DNA from 3 places in the Pseudomonas sp. CBS genome. Region 3 is predicted to be linked to each of the others. Evidence: predicted binding sites of a transcription regulator. Region 3 holds the regulator's gene; each other region holds the start of a gene.

Region 1 (5,853 bases), 1.7 Mb from region 3:
GGAGCTGCATGAGCGCTTGAATGACCGCCTGGAAAAGGAAATCGGCCTGGTGGAAAAGGTCGGCGCGCTGACCTTGCGGCGGCACTACCAGGTGTTGTCACGCCTGCGGATCTGGCTGTCGGACCGCGAGGCTGCCGCGTTCCTGTTTATCGGTACGCTGGCGGCACTGCTGTTTGTGGTCGCCATCAGCCAGTTGGCGCTGTCGCCGGCGGTCAAGGCGGGCCACGTGTATGCGGTGATGACTTACCTGTGGACCTTTGTCAGCAGCCTGGATGAAGCGCCAGGGATGGTCGACCAACTGGCGCGACTCAAGGACATTGGCAAGCGTGTGGACCCGGGGCTGGGCGACCGATCCGACGTTTGAGGCGTCGAATCCTCCGTCATCGCGGGCAAGCCCGGCTCCCACATTGAACCGGTTTCTTCAATTGAACACGGTCAACAGTGGGAGCGGGCTTGCCCGAGATGAGGCCCGAACAGTCAATCAACGAAACCGGTCAACCTCATGCCGCAAGCCCGCCGCCAGGGTCTCCAGTTCCTTGGCGGTGATCGCCAGGTTCGACACCACTTCACGCTGCTCGCTGTTGGCCAGGGCAATGCTCTGCAAGTTGCTGCTCAGCAAGGTCGCGGTGCTGCTCTGCTCTTGGGTAGCGGTGGTAATCGCCGCAAACTGCTGGCCCGCCGAGCGGCTTTGCTCGTCGATCCGCGCCAGGGCCGAGGCCACGTCGGCATTGCGCGCCAGGCCTTCCTGCATCAGCACGTTGCCTTGTTCCATGGTGCTGATGGCGTTGCCGGTTTCCTGCTGGATGCTCTGAATCATCCCGGAAATTTCATCCGTGGCCTGACGAGTACGCGACGCGAGGTTGCGCACTTCATCCGCCACCACCGCAAACCCACGCCCTTGCTCACCGGCCCGCGCGGCTTCGATGGCGGCGTTGAGCGCCAACAGGTTGGTCTGTTCGGCAATGGCGGTGATCACCCCGACGATCCCGCCGATTTCCTGGGAGCGCTGGCCCAAGGTGTTGATCACAGTGGCCGTGCTATTGAGCGCGGTGGCGATGTGTTCCAGGGACGACGACGCTTTCTGCATCGAGGTGCGGCCGATCCTGGTTTGCTGGGCGTTGTCCTGGGCCAGGCGCTCGGTGTTGCCCATGTTGTCGGCGATGTTCAGCGAGGTGGCGCTGAACTCTTCTACCGCGCCGGCCATGCTGGTGATCTCGCCGGACTGTTGCTCCATGCCTTCGTACGCACCGCCGGACAACCCCGACAGCGCCTGGGCGCGGCTGTTTACGTCTTCAGCCGCCTTGCGAATGTGCGACACCATGGTCGACAGCGCTTCGCCCATCTGGTTGAAACTGCGGGCCAACTGGCCGATTTCGTCATGGCTGGAAACGTTCAAGCGCGCGCTCAAATCACCGGCGCCCAGGGCTTCTGCCTGACGTACCAGGTCGCCCAACGGTTGCAACTTGCTGCGCAACAGCCAGACCGCCGCGCCCACCGCCAGCAGCATCGCGAGCAAACTGCCGATCGCCAGGCGAATCCCCACCGACCAGGTCACCGCGCGAATTTCGGCTTTCGGCATGCTCGCCACCACCGACCACGGGCCGCCTTCAAACGGCACCGCGACGCTGTAGAAATCTTCGTTCTTATCGCTCCAGAAACGGCCTTTTCCAGGTTTGGCGGCCAGGTCGAGCATGACCGGAATCGACTGATCCAGCGCCTGCACGCCAGCGGGCGGTACCAGCCAATGCTTCTGTTCATCCAGCAGCGCCAGGGAACCGGTCTGGCCGATGCGGAAGCGCTTGAGGTTGTCGAACTGGGCGTTCTGCGCGTCGGTGTAGTCGAACCCGACAAACAGCACCGCAATCACTTTGCCGCTGGCATCACGCACCGGGCTGTACTGGGTCATGTAGGAGCGATCAAACAACACCGCGCGGCCGACATAGCCCTGCCCGCCGAGCAAGCGTTGATAGGCCGGGTGCTGATGATCCAGCGCCGTGCCAATGGCGCGGCTGCCGTCCTGCTTGGTCAGGGATGTGCTGACGCGGATAAAGTCCTCGCCGCTGCGTACGAATACGGTCGCCACGCCGCCGGACATCTGCTTGAACTCATCAACTTCAGCGAAATTGTTGTTGAGCACTTCCTCGCCCAGGTACAGGCCCGGCGTCTGCACGCCCGCCACAGTCACCGGCTGCTCCGGCCGCACACTCAAGCCAGCGCTGAAGCGCTTTTCAAACAGCCCGCTCAAACGCTGGGTACTTTCGCGCAAGGTGCTGTGGAAGGTATTGAGTTGGTCAGCCAGCAAGCGAGCCTCGCTGGCCAGATGCTCCTCGCGGGTGTCGAGGTTGGCGGAGTCCAGCGAACGCAAGGCGAACACCGTACTGCCGCTGATGACGACAGCCAGTATCACGGCGAGGGCGAGCCCCAGTTGAGAGGCGATCCGGGCGCGAGGTTGAGACATGAAGGCTCCTGGCCGAGGCCAGGATCATCCTGATCTCATAGCGCTGCTCGGCAAAATTCTAATAGGGGAAACGTTGTAGAACGGCAGTTCCAACAACCCTACTTCGGCGGGCAGGCTCAATACTTGAGCGAATCACAGGGGTATCACGCAAACGATTGCTCGCCGATGCGCAATCCGCTCAATCCAGTCGCTCTACCTCGGGCAATTCCATCGCCTGGACCTCGCTCTGGAGAAAGTCCGCCAGCCGGCGCAAACGCTCACCACCAGGCCGGGTTTTCGGCCACACCAGATAGTAATTTTCCCCACTGGCCACGGCGGTGGGCCATGGCAAGCTCAAGCGGCCCTGGGCCACGTCTTCAGCCACCATCAGCAAGTCGCCCATGGACACGCCATACCCCCGAGCGGCGGCAATCATGCCCAGCTCCAAGGTGTCGAACACCTGCCCGCCCTTGAGCGATACCTGGGATGACAGCCCCATGCGCTCCAGCCAGTAGCGCCAGTCACGCCGGTCCGGCGTCGGGTGCAGCAATTCGGCAGAGGCCAGCCGCATGACGTCCCAGGGCCCGTCGCTCAACAGATTCGGCGCGCCCACTGGAATCAGCAGTTCAGGAAACAGGTAGCAGGCTTCCCAGTCCGGCGGGAAATGGCCGTTACTCAGCAATACCGCGCAATCGAACGGTTCCTGGTTGAAGTCCACTTCATCGACGTTCATCCAGGCGCTGGTCAGTTGCACTTCATTGCCCGGCTGCAAATGCCGGAAGCGACTGAGCCGCGCCAGCAGCCAACGCATGGTCAGGGTGGACGGCGCCTTCATGCGCAGGATGTCGTCCTCTGCGTTCAACGTATGACAGGCGCGCTCCAGGGCCGCGAAGCCTTCGCGCACGCCTGGCAGCAACAGGCGCGCCGCCTCGGTGAGCTGCAACGTGCGGCCGCTGCGCTGGAACAGGCGGCAGGCGAAATGCTCTTCCAGGGTACGAATGTGCCGGCTCACCGCGCTTTGGGTGATCGACAACTCTTCCGCCGCCCGGGTGAACGAGTTGTAGCGGGACGCGGCTTCAAACGCGCGTAAGGCGTAAAGAGGAGGAAGACGACGAGACATGGCGAAAGCTCCGACGGCGCAATCTCGAAACCCTACCAGAATCATTCAGGCATGAGTTTTAATCATGCGTGCCATCGGATTTATCCCTTTGTGCAATGCGCTGTGAGCACCGAGAATCAACCCTTCCACCCTTCCCTGACTTTTTGAGCGTGATGATCATGCAGCATCCGGCACGTACCGAACTCTGGGCCATTCTGCGGCTGTCAGGGCCGCTGATTGCCTCACAGTTGGCCCACATGCTGATGGTGCTGACCGACACCCTGATGATGGCCCGCCTGAGCCCCGAGGCCCTGGCCGGCGGCGGCCTGGGTGCGGCGAGCTATTCGTTCGTGTCGATTTTCTGCATCGGCGTGATCGCCGCCGTGGGCACGCTGGTCGCGATCCGCCAGGGCGCGGGCGACATTGAAGGCGCCACCCGCCTGACCCAGGCCGGGCTGTGGCTGGCCTGGTTGATGGCACTGGTGGCCGGCTTGCTGCTGTGGAACCTCAAGCCGGTGTTGCTGATGTTCGGCCAGACCGAAACCAACGTCGCGTCCGCCGGCCAGTTCCTGACCATCCTGCCGTTCGCCCTGCCCGGCTACCTGACGTTCATGGCCCTGCGCGGCTTCACCAGCGCCATCGGCAAGGCCACGCCGGTGATGGTCATCAGCCTGGGCGGCACGGTGATCAACTACCTGCTCAACCACGCGTTGATCGAAGGCATGTTCGGCCTGCCGAAACTCGGGCTGGTGGGCATTGGCCTGGTCACGGCCATCGTCGCCAACTGCATGGCTTTGGCGTTGATCTGGTACATCAAATACAACCGCGCCTACGACGCCTATCCGCTGCGCAAGGGCCTGTTGCGGCCCAACCTGCATTACCTGCGGGAACTGTGGCGCCTGGGCCTGCCGATTGGTGGCACCTACGCGGTGGAAGTCGGGCTGTTTGCGTTCGCCGCGCTGTGCATGGGCACCATGGGCAGTACGCAATTGGCTGCGCACCAGATTGCCCTGCAGATTGTGTCGGTGGCGTTCATGGTTCCGGCGGGCATGTCCTACGCAATTACCATGCGCATCGGCCAGCATTACGGGGCCGGGAACCTGCTGGAAGCACGGCTGGCCGGCCGGGTGGGCATCGGCTTTGGCGCGCTGGTGATGCTGGGCTTTGCAGCGGTGCTGTGGTTGTTCTCGCATCAGTTGATCAGCTTGTTCCTCGACCAGCATGACCCGGCGTTTCGCGACGTGATCAACCTCGCCGTGAGCCTGCTGGCCGTGGCCGCTTGGTTTGAGCTGTTCGACGGCGTGCAGACCATTGCCATGGGCTGCATTCGCGGGCTCAAGGATGCCAAGACCACGTTTCTGGTCGGGCTGGGTTGCTACTGGCTGATCGGCGCACCGGCTGCGTGGTTGATGGCGTTCAATCTCGGCTGGGGGCCGACTGGCGTGTGGTGGGGCCTGGCTCTGGGCCTGGCGTGCGCGGCAATCAGCCTGACCTGGGCGTTTGAACGGAAGATGAAGCGGATGATTCGCCAGGAGCCTGAAACCCAACGCGGATTTCAAGGCGCGCAGCCTGAGTAACGATTGTGCTCGGTCAACTGTGGGAGCGGGCTTGCTCGCGAATGCGGTGGGTCAGCCATGAATGGGTTGGCTGAAATACCGCATTCGCGAGCAAGCCCGCTCCCACATTTTTGATCGGGTTCACACCATTAGATCACGCCGCCCACCAATTCCTGGCTGTTACCAAACGTCAGGTAGTCCACCAGTTCCGCCAGCGGCAAAGGCTTGCTGATCAGGTAACCCTGAGCCTGATCGCAGCCGAACAACCGCAACAACGCCAGCTGCTCTGCGGTTTCCACGCCCTCGGCTACCACTTCCAGATTCAGGTTGTGGGCCAGGTTGATCATCGCGTGCACCAGCTTGCGGTTCTCTTCGCGCTCTTCCATGCCGCCGACGAAGCTTTTGTCGATCTTCAGCAAGGCAATCGGCAGGCTGTTGAGGTGCACGAACGACGAGAAGCCGGTGCCAAAGTCATCCAGGGAAAAGCGCACGCCCAGGCGGCCAAGGGCGTCCATGGTCTGCTTGACCAGGTCGCTGCGGCGCATCACGGCGGTTTCCGTCAGTTCAAATTCCAGCCACTGAGCTTCCACGCCACGCTCGGCAATCAGCCGGCTGAGGGTGCTGAGCAATTGGCTGTCCTGGAACTGGCGGAACGACAGGTTGACCGCCATGTGCAACGGCGCAATCCCGCGTTCGCGCAGGTCCTGCATGTCGCGCAGCGCCCGGGAAATCACCCAGTAGCCCAACGGCACGATCAAGCC
Region 2 (5,853 bases), 2.5 Mb from region 3:
GACCGCGATCCTTTCTGGCGGCTTCACCTACTTCGCCAAGCAACTGCAAGCCAAGCTGGGTATCGACTACGTGTTCGCCAACGAGCTGGAAGTGGTGGACGGCAAGGTGACGGGCGTGGCGGTAGAGCCGATTGTCGACGCGCAGCGTAAGGCTGACCTGCTGCGGGAATTGGCACACAAGGAAGGGTTGCGTCTGGAGCAGACCATTGCGGTCGGCGACGGGGCGAATGACTTGCCGATGCTGGCGATTGCCGGGTTGGGTGTGGCGTTTCGTGCCAAGCCGCTGGTCAAGCAATCGGCCAAGCAGGCGATTTCGACTTTGGGGCTGGATGGGGTGTTGTACCTGTTGGGCTTCCGCGACCGCGACGGTCAGCTCTGAAGATCGTTCCCACGCTCTGCGTGGGAACGCCGCCCTGGACGCTCCGCGTCCGATTTTGAGGTTGAGACGCGGAGCGTCCCGGGATGCATTCCCACGCAGAGCGTGGGAATGATCGCTAGGTCAGGCTTTCGGTAAACCCATGCCCTGGCCCATCTGCACCGGCGTCCCCGCGCGCATTTCTGCCGACCATGTCACCTGGTCCGGCCCAAACAGCACGATCGCCGTCGAACCCAGCTTGAAGCGTCCCAGTTCCGCGCCTTTTTCCAGATGGATCGGCCCGCGGGCAGCTTCGTCGTAGCGGAAGGTTTTCAGTTCGCGCTTCGGCGGTGTAACCAGGCCGGCCCATACGGTTTCAATCGACGCCACGATCATTGCACCCACCAGTACCACGGCCATCGGGCCACGTTCGGTGTCGAAAATGCAGGCAACACGCTCGTTACGTGCAAACAACTCCGGCACGTTTTCGGCGGTGGTCTGGTTTACCGAGAAGATGCGGCCAGGGATGTAGACCATTTCCCGCAGGGTGCCGGCCAGTGGCATGTGCACCCGGTGGTAGTCCTTCGGCGACAGGTAGACCGTGGCGAAATCACCGCCCATGAATGGCGCAGCCACCGCCGAATCGCCACCGAGCAATTCCAGCACGCTGAAGCTGTGGCCCTTGGCCTGGAACACCCGGCCATGTTCAATCGGGCCCAACTGGCTGACAGCGCCGTCGGCCGGGCTCAGCACCGCGCCTGGAGTTTGATCCAGCGGCCGTGCACCGTCTTTCAGGGCGCGGGTGAAGAAGGCGTTGAAGTGCTCGTAAGCGGTCACGTCTTCAACCAGGGCCTGGGACATGTCCACTTGATAGCGCTTGGCGAACCAGGTGGTGAACGCATTCTTGAACCAGCGTACGCGGCATTCGGCAATGCAACCGGCCAGACGCGACAGCAGGTGGTGGGGCAGCAAGTACTGGCTGAGGATGAACAACTGCTTTTTCATTAACTGTCCTTAAACCTTAAATCTCAACGGGGGTGTCGGGGTGGTTGCCCCATTCGCCCCAGGAACCGGCATAACCTTTGACTCGCGGATAACCGAGCGCCTTGGCCACCAGGTAGGTGAAGCCAGAACGGTGGTGAGTCTGGCAGTGGGTGATGATTTCTTTGTCGCGGGTCAGCCCGAGGTCTTCGAGGATCTGCGGCATGTCGCGGCGGATGCGCAGTTGGCGCGCCTTGTCCATGCCGGCGGTCCATTCGAAGTTCACCGCGCCCGGGATATGTCCACCCTTGGCCGCGAGGACTTTCTCCCCGGAGTATTCCAGCGGGCCGCGGGCATCCCAGATGCCCAGGTCGGCAGCGCCGAGGCGGCTTTGCAGGTACTCGCGGGTGGCGGTGGGTTCTTCATGCAACGTCAGGCTGACCGGGCCGCCGGCGCTGGCCGGTACCTCGGTGGACACTGGGTGTTTTTCTTCCAGCCACGCCAGCAGGCCGCCGTCGAGGTAGTGGTATTTCTTGTGGCCGATGACGTCGAGCATCCAGATGAATCGCCCGGCCCAGCCGCCGCCTTCGTCGTCGTACACCACGTAAGTGGCATCCGGAGTGTGGCCCAGTTCGCCGAACAGCTTTTCCAGATCAGCCTTGCCCGGCAGCAGGCCCGGCGCTGGTGGCTGGCCCAGTTGGGTGCGCTTGGGGTCGACAAAGCGTGCGCCGGGGATATGCCCTTCGGCGTAACGCGCGGCGCTGGTGAGGTCCACCAGGATCAGGTGTTCGGCATCAAGGCGACCGAGCAGGTCACTGGCCTCGATAACCAGCGGCAAGCCAGAGAAGTCAGGCATGTGAGGTCTCCTGGGCATAAAAGTTGGGCGCTAAAGGAGGGCGATTGTAGCGCAAGCTTCAGGCGCTGCGGTTGGTAAAGCTGTGCAGGGCCTTTTCGATGCATTGGGCGGTTTTGCCGAAGGCTTGCACGGTGGTTTCCGAGAACGGCCCGCCGCCCTGGTCGGCCACCATCAGCATCACCACCCGGCCATTACAACTCAGAGAGCGCAGCAGCAGATGCTCGCCCTTGAACAGGCGGCGCAGTTGCGCAGGCAGGAGTGCCGAGAACTGAGCATGGTTGTCGGGGTTGAGGCGCACCTGAGCGGACTTGGCCAGCAGGCGTTGCAGCAGGGTGCTTTGTGTCGCGTCGAGGCTCATGTGGTCGGCGTCTTTGGGCAGGCCGTCGACTTGATGCACGCGCAAGGTGCTCAGGGTTTTGTCCGCCATCAGCAGCATCACCCGTTGCATGCCGCAGGCCACCAGGGCTTCCTTGGCGCAGGTGGTCAGGTGCATGGCGTTGGCAAAGCGGTTCGGCTCTACCAGCAATTCGGTGCAGCGCTTGCGCCAGATTGCCAGGGATTCGGCGGTGGGCGGTGGTGCCGGCAGCAACCCGTGGTGAACGCGCTGTACATCCCAGGGCCAGAGCAACGACAACGCCGGGTGCCACAGGTCGCGCATGAGGGTGTTGCGGGCACTGATCGCTGCGTGTTGGTGAGACTGTTGTTGCACCTCGGCCAGCGGTTGTTGCAGGTAAAGCGCGGTCAGGTATTGCCAGCGTTGGGTGTGCGGGCAGGTCCACGACTCCTGCGCCGCCAGCGCCAGGCCGTTGGCCAACAGCACGGTATTCGCCGGCTGATTCAGCCAGCGGCGCAGGTTTGGGTCGGCATCCAGCAACTGCTGTTGACGCAAGGGGTCGTCTGCGCGGGCGATGCGCAGCGCCTTGGCCAGCAAACGCTTTTCCTTCAGCAGTAACGTATAACCCTGGGACACCCAGATCGGCAGGCGCCAGGCCTCGGTCAATCCCAGGCACAGGTCCAGCAGGCGCACACCGAACAGTTCCTGTTCGACTATGCGGGCCGATTCACCCTTATGGATCACTCGCAGTTCCCATGCTTCCAGCAGCTTGGGGTAGGCAATCGCCATCGGCCACAGCGGCGAAAGAAACAGCAGGCTGCCCCAGTGGATGTCCTGCCACAATCGCGCCAGGCGGCTGGCGAAGAGCCCGCTGGCTTGTTGCGAGGCGTGCTGGCTGATCATCTGCAACTGGCGCAGGGCCACGGGGATTTCATTCAGTGGCACTGAAGGCAAACGCGACAGCAGTTCCTCGGTGCGTTTGAGGCCGAGGCGATTGATCGCCACTTCGAGGTTTTCTGCCGGTTCCGCGAGGCTGCCGTGGGCCTGGTTATTCGCCTCGCGCATCACGCTGAGCACCAGTGCCGGGCTGTTCTGCATCAGATCCGCAATATCGCGCAACGAACTGCGGTTATCGGCGATGGCCTTGCAGACACGGTCGTGGCTTGCCTGTGGAACAGGCAAGAGCACATCGTCCAGACGCTTTATCCAAGCGGCCAGTGTCGTGGGTTTTTGAGTTGGGACTGTCGTTTCATTTGCCATGATTGGGGCGCGATCATCACTTGCGGTCAACACGCCCGGGACGGGCCGAACTGGTTTTTCGCCATAACGAGCTATAGTCTGGCGCAGATTTGCCGATAAGTAGAACAAGAGTTTTCAACTCTGGCGAATATGACCCTGAACCCGACGGCGCAAGTACTCATCCCCTATGGCTAAAATTATCGGCATCATCGTCGTCATCGCGAGCGTGCTCGGCGGATACGTCCTTTCCCACGGCAAGATTGCGGCGCTGATCCAGCCCTTCGAAGTGCTGATTATCGGCGGTGCGGCGTTCGGTGCATTCCTGCAAGCCAACCCTGGCTACATGACCATGCACGTGATCAAGAAGTCGCTGGGCATGTTCAGCTCGCGCTTCTCCCACACCTTCTACCTGGAAGTGCTGGGGCTGATCTACGAGATCCTCAACAAGAGCCGCCGCGAAGGCATGATGGCCATTGAAGGTGATATCGAGGACGCTTCGGCGAGCCCGATTTTCGCCAAGTACCCGGCGGTGCTCAAAGACGAGCGCATGACTGCCTACATCTGTGATTACCTGCGCATCATGTCGTCTGGCAACATGGCGCCCCATGAGCTGGAAGGCTTGTTCGACATGGAGCTGTTCAGCCTCAAGGAAGAGCTGGAGCACCCGTCCCACGCCGTGACCGGTATCGCTGACGGCATGCCCGGTTTCGGTATTGTTGCGGCGGTTCTCGGGATCGTAGTGACCATGGCCTCCCTCGGCGAAGGCGATCAGGCTGCCATCGGCATGCACGTAGGTGCGGCGCTGGTAGGTACCTTCTTCGGTATTCTCGCGGCCTACGGTTTCTTCGGCCCGCTGGCCACGTCCCTGGCCCACGATGCCAAGGAAGAAGTAAATCTGTACGAAGCCATCAAGGCGTGCCTGGTGGCATCGGCTTCCGGCATGCCGCCATCGCTGGCGGTGGAGTTCGGGCGCAAGGTGCTGTATCCGAAGCACCGTCCAAGCTTCGCTGAGCTGGAACAAGCGGTTCGCGGTCGCTAAGCCATGGAAAACAACCAGCCGATCATCATCAAGCGCGTCAAGCGCTTCGCTGCGGGGCACCATGGCGGCGCCTGGAAAATCGCCTTCGCCGACTTTGCGACGGCGATGATGGCGTTCTTCCTGGTGCTGTGGCTGATGTCCACCGCTACGCCGGAACAGAAGATCGCCATCGCCGGGTACTTCAAGGACCCCATCGGTTTCTCCGAGAGCGGCACGCCTTTTGTGATCGACCTCGGTGGTTCGCCGCAACTGGCGCCAGAGCGCACCATCAATCCTGAGGTCAAGACCGATTCGCCCCAGGAAAAAATTCCGATCGAGCGCGATACCGTTGAGAGCATGGCCGAACAGGTCGAGCAGGAGCGCCTGGAATTGCTGCTGCAAGAGCTGCAGACCAAGGTTGAGGAAAACCCGCAACTGCTGAAGTTCAAGGACCAGATTTCCTTCGAGATCACGCCCGATGGCTTGCGCATCCAGATCACGGACGCCGCCAACCGGCCGATGTTCGACTCTGGCAGCGCGCGGTTGAAGCCGTACTTTGAAGACATCCTGCTGGCCATGGCCGACACCATCAAGGCGGTGCCGAACAAGATCAGCATCAGTGGCCACACCGACGCCAAGCCGTATGCAGGGCAGGGCGACTTCGGCAACTGGGAGCTCTCGGCCAACCGGGCCAATGCCGCCCGTCGTGCACTGGTCGCTGGCAGCTATCCGGACCCGCAAGTGGCGCGGGTGGTGGGGTTTGCTTCCTCGCAGCTGTTTGATCCCAAGGATCCGTTCAACCCGATCAACCGACGCATCGATATCGTCGTGCTGACCAAAAAGGCCCAGCGGGCGATTGAAGGTGACCCGCCTGCGACGCCACCGGCGCCGACCCAGGGTGAAGGCGCGCCGGGCGAAGTGCCGGCAGACCCGAACGCACTGCCGCCCGAGCAGGAGCCGCTGCCAGCCCATGAGCTGCGGCAGAAGCTGAACCTGTTTGACGATGGCGGTGTGAAGGATCCGACTCAGCCTGCGACGGGTTCATGAGTGTTGTTTCGACCATTAAAAAA
Region 3 (5,853 bases):
GGCCGAAGAGCTGGTGCCGGGCGTGCTGTCTACTTCGCAACTGCTCAAGGTGCTGCAGGCGCTGTTGGCCGAGCAGGTGCCGGTACGGGACATTCGCAGCATTGCCGAAGCTATCGCCAACAATGCCGCCAAGAGTCAAGATACTGCCGCTCTGGTGGCTGCGGTGCGCGTCGGATTGTCGCGTGCAATCGTCCAAAGCATTGTAGGGCTTGACTCCGAGCTGCCTGTGATCACCTTGGAACCAAGGTTGGAACAAATATTGCTCAATAGTATTCAGAAGGCTGGGCAGGGCGCTGATGAAGGCGTGTTGCTGGAGCCAAGCATGGCTGAGAAGCTGCAGCGTTCGTTGATTGAGGCCGCGCAGCGCCAGGAAATGGAAGGCCATCCGGTGATCCTGCTGGTGGCTGGCCCCGTCCGGGCGATGTTGTCGCGGTTTGGACGCCTGGCTATACCGAATTTGCATGTATTGGCTTACCAGGAAATTCCTGACAATAAGCAAGTGACTATCGTCGCGACAGTAGGGCCCAACGGCTGAGGTAGTGGGATATGCAAGTGAAGCGTTTTTTCGCCGCCGATATGCGTCAGGCCATGAAACTGGTACGTGATGAGTTGGGCGCCGACGCTGCGATTATCGGTAACCGTCGTATTGCCGGCGGTGTCGAGCTGACGGCTGCCCTGGATTACAAGCCCTCGGCCCTGGCGCCGCGTGTGCCGAACATGGAACTGGAAGACGAGCTGCGCAAGACCGCTTCGCGCATTGTCTCGGCCCAGGCTGAACTGAGCATGCGTGGCGACAGCGACGCTTCCACCAATCGCCAGCTGTTTGCCGGGTTGCCGCTGACGGCGTCCGAGCCGCTGGTAGAGCCGACTTTTGTTGAACCGCCGCGTCCTGCTGCGCCCGCCCCGGCGGCAGCGGTAGACCAGCGGGTATTCGACTCGATGCGTTTCGAACTCAACGGCCTGCGTGAACTGCTGGAAGTGCAGCTGGGCTCGCTGGCCTGGAACCAGTTGCAGGGCAGCCAGCCGCAACAGGCCAACCTGTGGCGTCGCCTGCAACGCATCGGCCTGTCCGGCCCGTTGTCCCGCGACCTGCTGCAACTGACCACGCAAATTGAAGAACCTCGCCAGGCCTGGCGCATGCTTCTGGCCCACCTGGCGCGGATGATCGTCACCCCGGAAATCGAACCCCTGGAAGAAGGCGGCGTGATTGCCATGGTCGGCCCTGCCGGCATGGGCAAGACCACCACCCTGGCCAAGCTGGCCGCACGTTACGTGCTCAAGTACGGCGCACAGAACATCGCGCTGGTGAGCATGGACAGCTACCGCATTGGCGCCCAGGAGCAACTCAAGACCCTGGGCCGCATCCTCAATGTGCCGGTGACCCACGTCGACCCGGGCCAGTCCCTGGCCAACGCCCTCGACCCGCTGCTGCGCAAGCGCGTAGTGCTGATCGACACCGCCGGCCTGCAAGCCAGCGACCCGGCCCTGCGCATGCAGCTGGAAAGCCTGGCCGGGCGCGGGATCAAATCCCGAAACTATTTGGTACTGGCCACTACCAGCCAGAAGCAGGTATTGACCGCCGCCTATCACAGCTACAAGCGCTGTGGGCTGGCGGGCTGCATCCTGACTAAACTGGATGAGACGGCGAGCCTGGGCGAAGTATTGAGCCTGGCCATCAGTCATGAATTACCGGTTGCTTACCTGACCGACGGGCCGCGGATCCCGGATGATTTACATCTGCCGCGCCGTCATCAGTTGGTCAGCCGGGCTGTCAGCGTGCAAATGCAGGAAGAACCGAGTGAGGAAGCGATGGCTGACATGTTTGCTGACCTCTACCACAGCCCGAACAAGCGTGTCGGCTGAGGCAATATGAACACATTGCAAAGTATCTACATCGATGGCCTGCCAGCAGTTCACGCGGCCAACTTATGTAGCCTGCGTCTAAGCAAGACAAGGTAAAGAAATAAAATGGGCAGCATGCATCCCGTACAGGTGATCGCGGTGACCGGCGGCAAAGGTGGCGTCGGGAAAACTAACGTGTCAGTGAATTTGTCCCTGGCTCTGGCAGAGCTTGGCCGTCGCGTCATGCTGCTGGATGCTGACCTGGGTCTGGCGAACGTTGACGTTCTGCTGGGACTGACGCCCAAACATACCCTGGCCGATGTGATCGAAGGCCGCTGTGAGCTGCGCGACGTACTGTTGCAAGGCCCTGGCGGGATTCGCATCGTGCCGGCCGCTTCCGGCACCCAGAGCATGGTGCACCTGAGCCCGGCGCAGCATGCCGGCCTGATTCAGGCGTTCAGCGACATCGGCGACAACCTCGACGTGCTGGTGATCGACACCGCCGCCGGGATCGGCGAATCCGTGGTCAGCTTCGTGCGCGCAGCCCAGGAAGTATTGCTGGTGGTGTGCGATGAACCAACCTCGATCACCGACGCCTACGCCCTGATCAAGCTGCTCAACCGCGACTACGGCATGAACCGCTTCCGCGTGCTGGCCAACATGGCCCAAAGCCCGCAGGAAGGGCGCAATCTGTTCGCCAAGTTGACCAAGGTCACAGATCGCTTCCTCGATGTCGCCTTACAATACGTTGGTGCAGTTCCCTACGACGAGTGCGTACGCAAGGCCGTGCAAAAGCAGCGTGCGGTCTATGAAGCGTTCCCTCGTTCGAAGTGCGCATTGGCGTTCAAGGCTATTGCCCAGAAGGTCGATACCTGGCCGTTGCCCGCCAACCCTCGGGGGCATCTGGAGTTTTTCGTCGAGCGATTGGTGCATCAGACGAGCGCAGGACCGGTGCTATGACAGCCAGCGGCTACAACCTTTACAAGAAGTCGGCACGTGACAGTCAGGTCGAATTGATCGAGCGCTATGCGCCCCTGGTCAAGCGCATTGCCTATCACTTGCTGGCGCGCTTGCCCGCCAGTGTCCAGGTCGAAGACTTGATCCAGGCCGGGATGATCGGCTTGCTCGAAGTGTCGACCAAATACGACGCGAGCAAGGGCGCGAGTTTCGAGACCTACGCGGGGATTCGTATCCGTGGAGCCATGCTCGATGAAGTGCGTAAAGGTGATTGGGCGCCGCGTTCGGTACACCGCAATACGCGGATGGTGAGTGACGCAATTCGCTCAATTGAAGCAAAAACCGGTCGCGACGCTAAAGATCACGAAGTTGCGGCCGAACTCCAATTGAGTCTCGACGATTATTACGGGATTTTGAACGATACCTTGGGCAGCCGCCTGTTCAGTTTCGACGACCTTTTGCAGGACGGCGAACATGAAGGGCTGCACGAGGACGGCGCGAGTGCTCATCTCGAACCGTCACGCGATCTGGAAGATGAACGCTTCCAGCGTGCGCTGGCGGACGCGATTGCCAATTTGCCGGAGCGTGAGCGACTGGTGTTGGCGCTGTACTACGACGAAGAGCTGAACCTCAAGGAAATCGGTGAGGTCCTGGGGGTCAGCGAATCGCGAGTCAGCCAGTTACACAGCCAGTGCGCGGCCCGCTTGCGGGGGCGTTTGGGAGAGTGGCGAGCGCGCTGACAGGCAGTGTGGGGACACTGCGAACGATACCGTCCAGGCTCTGCGCCCGGACGGGCTTGGCCCGTGGTGCGCCCCCGGTAGTCCTTTTTGTGTAACGCCTGTTGATTGATATGGCGCGCCCAGGTGCTGGGCGCGTTTAAGACTGCTTGGAGGTCGAATTGGACAAGAACATGAAAATCCTCATCGTTGATGACTTCTCAACGATGCGGCGGATCATAAAAAACCTGTTGCGTGACCTTGGGTTCACTAACACGGTCGAGGCGGATGACGGCATTACGGCGATTCCGATCCTCAACAGCGGGAGCATCGACTTTCTGGTAACAGACTGGAACATGCCGGGCATGACCGGTATCGATCTGCTGCGCCACGTGCGCGCTGATGAAAAACTGCGCAGCCTGCCTGTGCTGATGGTGACCGCTGAAGCCAAGCGTGAACAGATCATCGAAGCCGCCCAAGCCGGGGTTAACGGCTACGTGGTCAAGCCATTCACTGCACTGGCCTTGAAAGAGAAGATCGAAAAGATCTTCGAACGCATCGGTCATTGATGCTGCCACGGGGGAGCTATGGAGCATAAAGAATCATCGCAGGCCGACTTTGAGTCGACCCTGAAAAAACATGCTCACCAACTTGTCGAAAGCCTTGAAAAAGGCCATTTCGGTGACGCGGTGCAGTTGATCCATGAGCTCAACCAGACCCGTGACCGCGGCCTGTACCAGGAAGTGGGCAAGCTCACGCGTGAGTTGCACAGTGCGATTGTCAATTTTCAGATTGACCCGCACATGCCCCAGGCCGAAGAAATCTCGCAGATCACGGATGCCACCGAACGCCTGTCCTATGTGGTCAGGCTGACTGAGGCGGCGGCCAACCGCACCATGGACCTGGTGGAAAACGCCACGCCTCTGGTCAACGGTATGGCCAGTGAAGCCAAGGCCCTGAGCACTGACTGGGGCCGGTTCATGCGTCGGGAAGTGGGCGCTGAAGAGTTTCGTGAGCTGGCGCGTCGGGTTGAAGGCTTTTTGTCCCGCAGTGAGCAGGAAAACCGCACGGTTTCCAGCAACCTGAATGACATTCTGCTGGCCCAGGACTACCAGGATCTCACCGGTCAGGTGATCAAACGCGTGACCCAACTGGTCACCGAAGTGGAGAGCAACCTGCTCAAACTGGTGTTGATGGCGGGTCAAGTTGACCGGTTTGCCGGCATCGAACATGACCGCGAAGCGATCCTTTCTGAAAAAGATCCACAAAAACACCTCGCCAAGGGTGAAGGTCCGCAGATTCATGCCGATAAACGTGAAGACGTTGTATCCGGGCAAGACGACGTAGACGATTTGCTGTCCAGTTTAGGCTTCTAAGGAGCACACCCATGAGCTTCGGCGCCGATGAAGAAATCCTTCAGGATTTCCTTGTAGAGGCCGGCGAAATTTTAGAGCAACTGTCGGAACAACTGGTCGAGCTGGAAAGCCGACCGGATGATGCGAACCTGCTCAATGCAATTTTTCGCGGTTTTCACACTGTAAAAGGGGGCGCCGGCTTCCTCCAGCTCCACGAGCTGGTGGAGTGCTGTCACATCGCCGAGAACGTGTTCGACATCCTGCGCAAGGGTGAGCGACACGTCGACTCGGAACTGATGGACGTGATCCTGGAAGCGCTGGACGCGGTCAACGGCATGTTCAGTGAAGTGCGCGAACGTGCACCGATCACGGCCGCCACTCCGGAACTGCTGGCCGCCCTGGCGCGCCTGGCGGAACCTGCGGCCAATGCGCCGGTGGTCGAAGCGGTGGCTGAGCCTGTCGCCGAGCCCGCGGGCGACGTGACCGACAGCGAATTTGAACAACTGCTGGACTCGCTGAACGCCGTCAAGGCCGAAGCCGAAGCTCCGGCGGCCAGTACGCCGGCCATGGTGCCGACCACTGAAGACATTACCGACGCCGAGTTCGAGTCGTTGCTCGACCAGTTGCACGGCAAGGGCCAGTTTGCCCCGGACGCGGTGGCCGCAGCGCCAGCGCCTACGGAAGCCGCGGCGCCTGCCAGCAACGAAATCACCGACGACGAATTTGAAGCGCTGCTGGACCAGTTGCATGGCAAAGGCTCGTTTGCTGCCGATGCACTGCCGGAAGTCGCCGCGACCGCCGCAACCGCCGCCGCTCCTGCAGCACCCGCTGCTGCTACTGCTGCCGCTGCACCGGCCGCCGATGGACTGATCTCCGATCACGAATTCGAAGCCCTGCTGGATGAACTGCACGGCAAGGGCAAGTTCACCGAAGTGGTCGGCGCTGCTGCACCGGCTGCTACAGCTGCCGCTGCGGTGGCAACG

What was found. The regulator FliA, encoded in region 3, starts transcription of late flagellar genes. The targets are predictions, from matches to a motif close to CTAAAGTTTNNNNNNNNNNNGCCGNTAA.
Region 1: NVB75_RS19070 (methyl-accepting chemotaxis protein) is a predicted target of FliA. The motif match lies at 2,559-2,586, and genes of this name have one in related genera.
Region 2: motA (flagellar motor stator protein MotA) is a predicted target of FliA. The motif match lies at 3,858-3,885, and genes of this name have one in related genera.

The regions. Positions count from the first base shown of each region.
Region 1 is NZ_CP102929.1:4,139,065-4,144,917, forward strand. It holds gene NVB75_RS19065 (ABC transporter six-transmembrane domain-containing protein) at 1-364, shown strand, start outside; gene NVB75_RS19070 (methyl-accepting chemotaxis protein) at 482-2,458, opposite strand; gene NVB75_RS19075 (LysR substrate-binding domain-containing protein) at 2,637-3,557, opposite strand; gene NVB75_RS19080 (NorM family multidrug efflux MATE transporter) at 3,710-5,113, shown strand; gene NVB75_RS19085 (bifunctional diguanylate cyclase/phosphodiesterase) at 5,242-5,853, opposite strand, start outside.
Region 2 is NZ_CP102929.1:4,955,556-4,961,408, forward strand. It holds gene serB (phosphoserine phosphatase SerB) at 1-379, shown strand, start outside; gene asd (archaetidylserine decarboxylase) at 500-1,360, opposite strand; gene NVB75_RS22650 (rhodanese-like domain-containing protein) at 1,377-2,192, opposite strand; gene NVB75_RS22655 (HDOD domain-containing protein) at 2,251-3,786, opposite strand; gene motA (flagellar motor stator protein MotA) at 3,953-4,804, shown strand; gene motB (flagellar motor protein MotB) at 4,808-5,830, shown strand.
Region 3 is NZ_CP102929.1:2,473,865-2,479,717, reverse strand. It holds gene flhA (flagellar biosynthesis protein FlhA) at 1-535, shown strand, start outside; gene flhF (flagellar biosynthesis protein FlhF) at 547-1,863, shown strand; gene fleN (flagellar synthesis regulator FleN) at 1,969-2,802, shown strand; gene fliA (RNA polymerase sigma factor FliA) at 2,799-3,539, shown strand; gene NVB75_RS10970 (chemotaxis response regulator CheY) at 3,710-4,084, shown strand; gene NVB75_RS10965 (protein phosphatase CheZ) at 4,103-4,891, shown strand; gene NVB75_RS10960 (chemotaxis protein CheA) at 4,903-5,853, shown strand, end outside.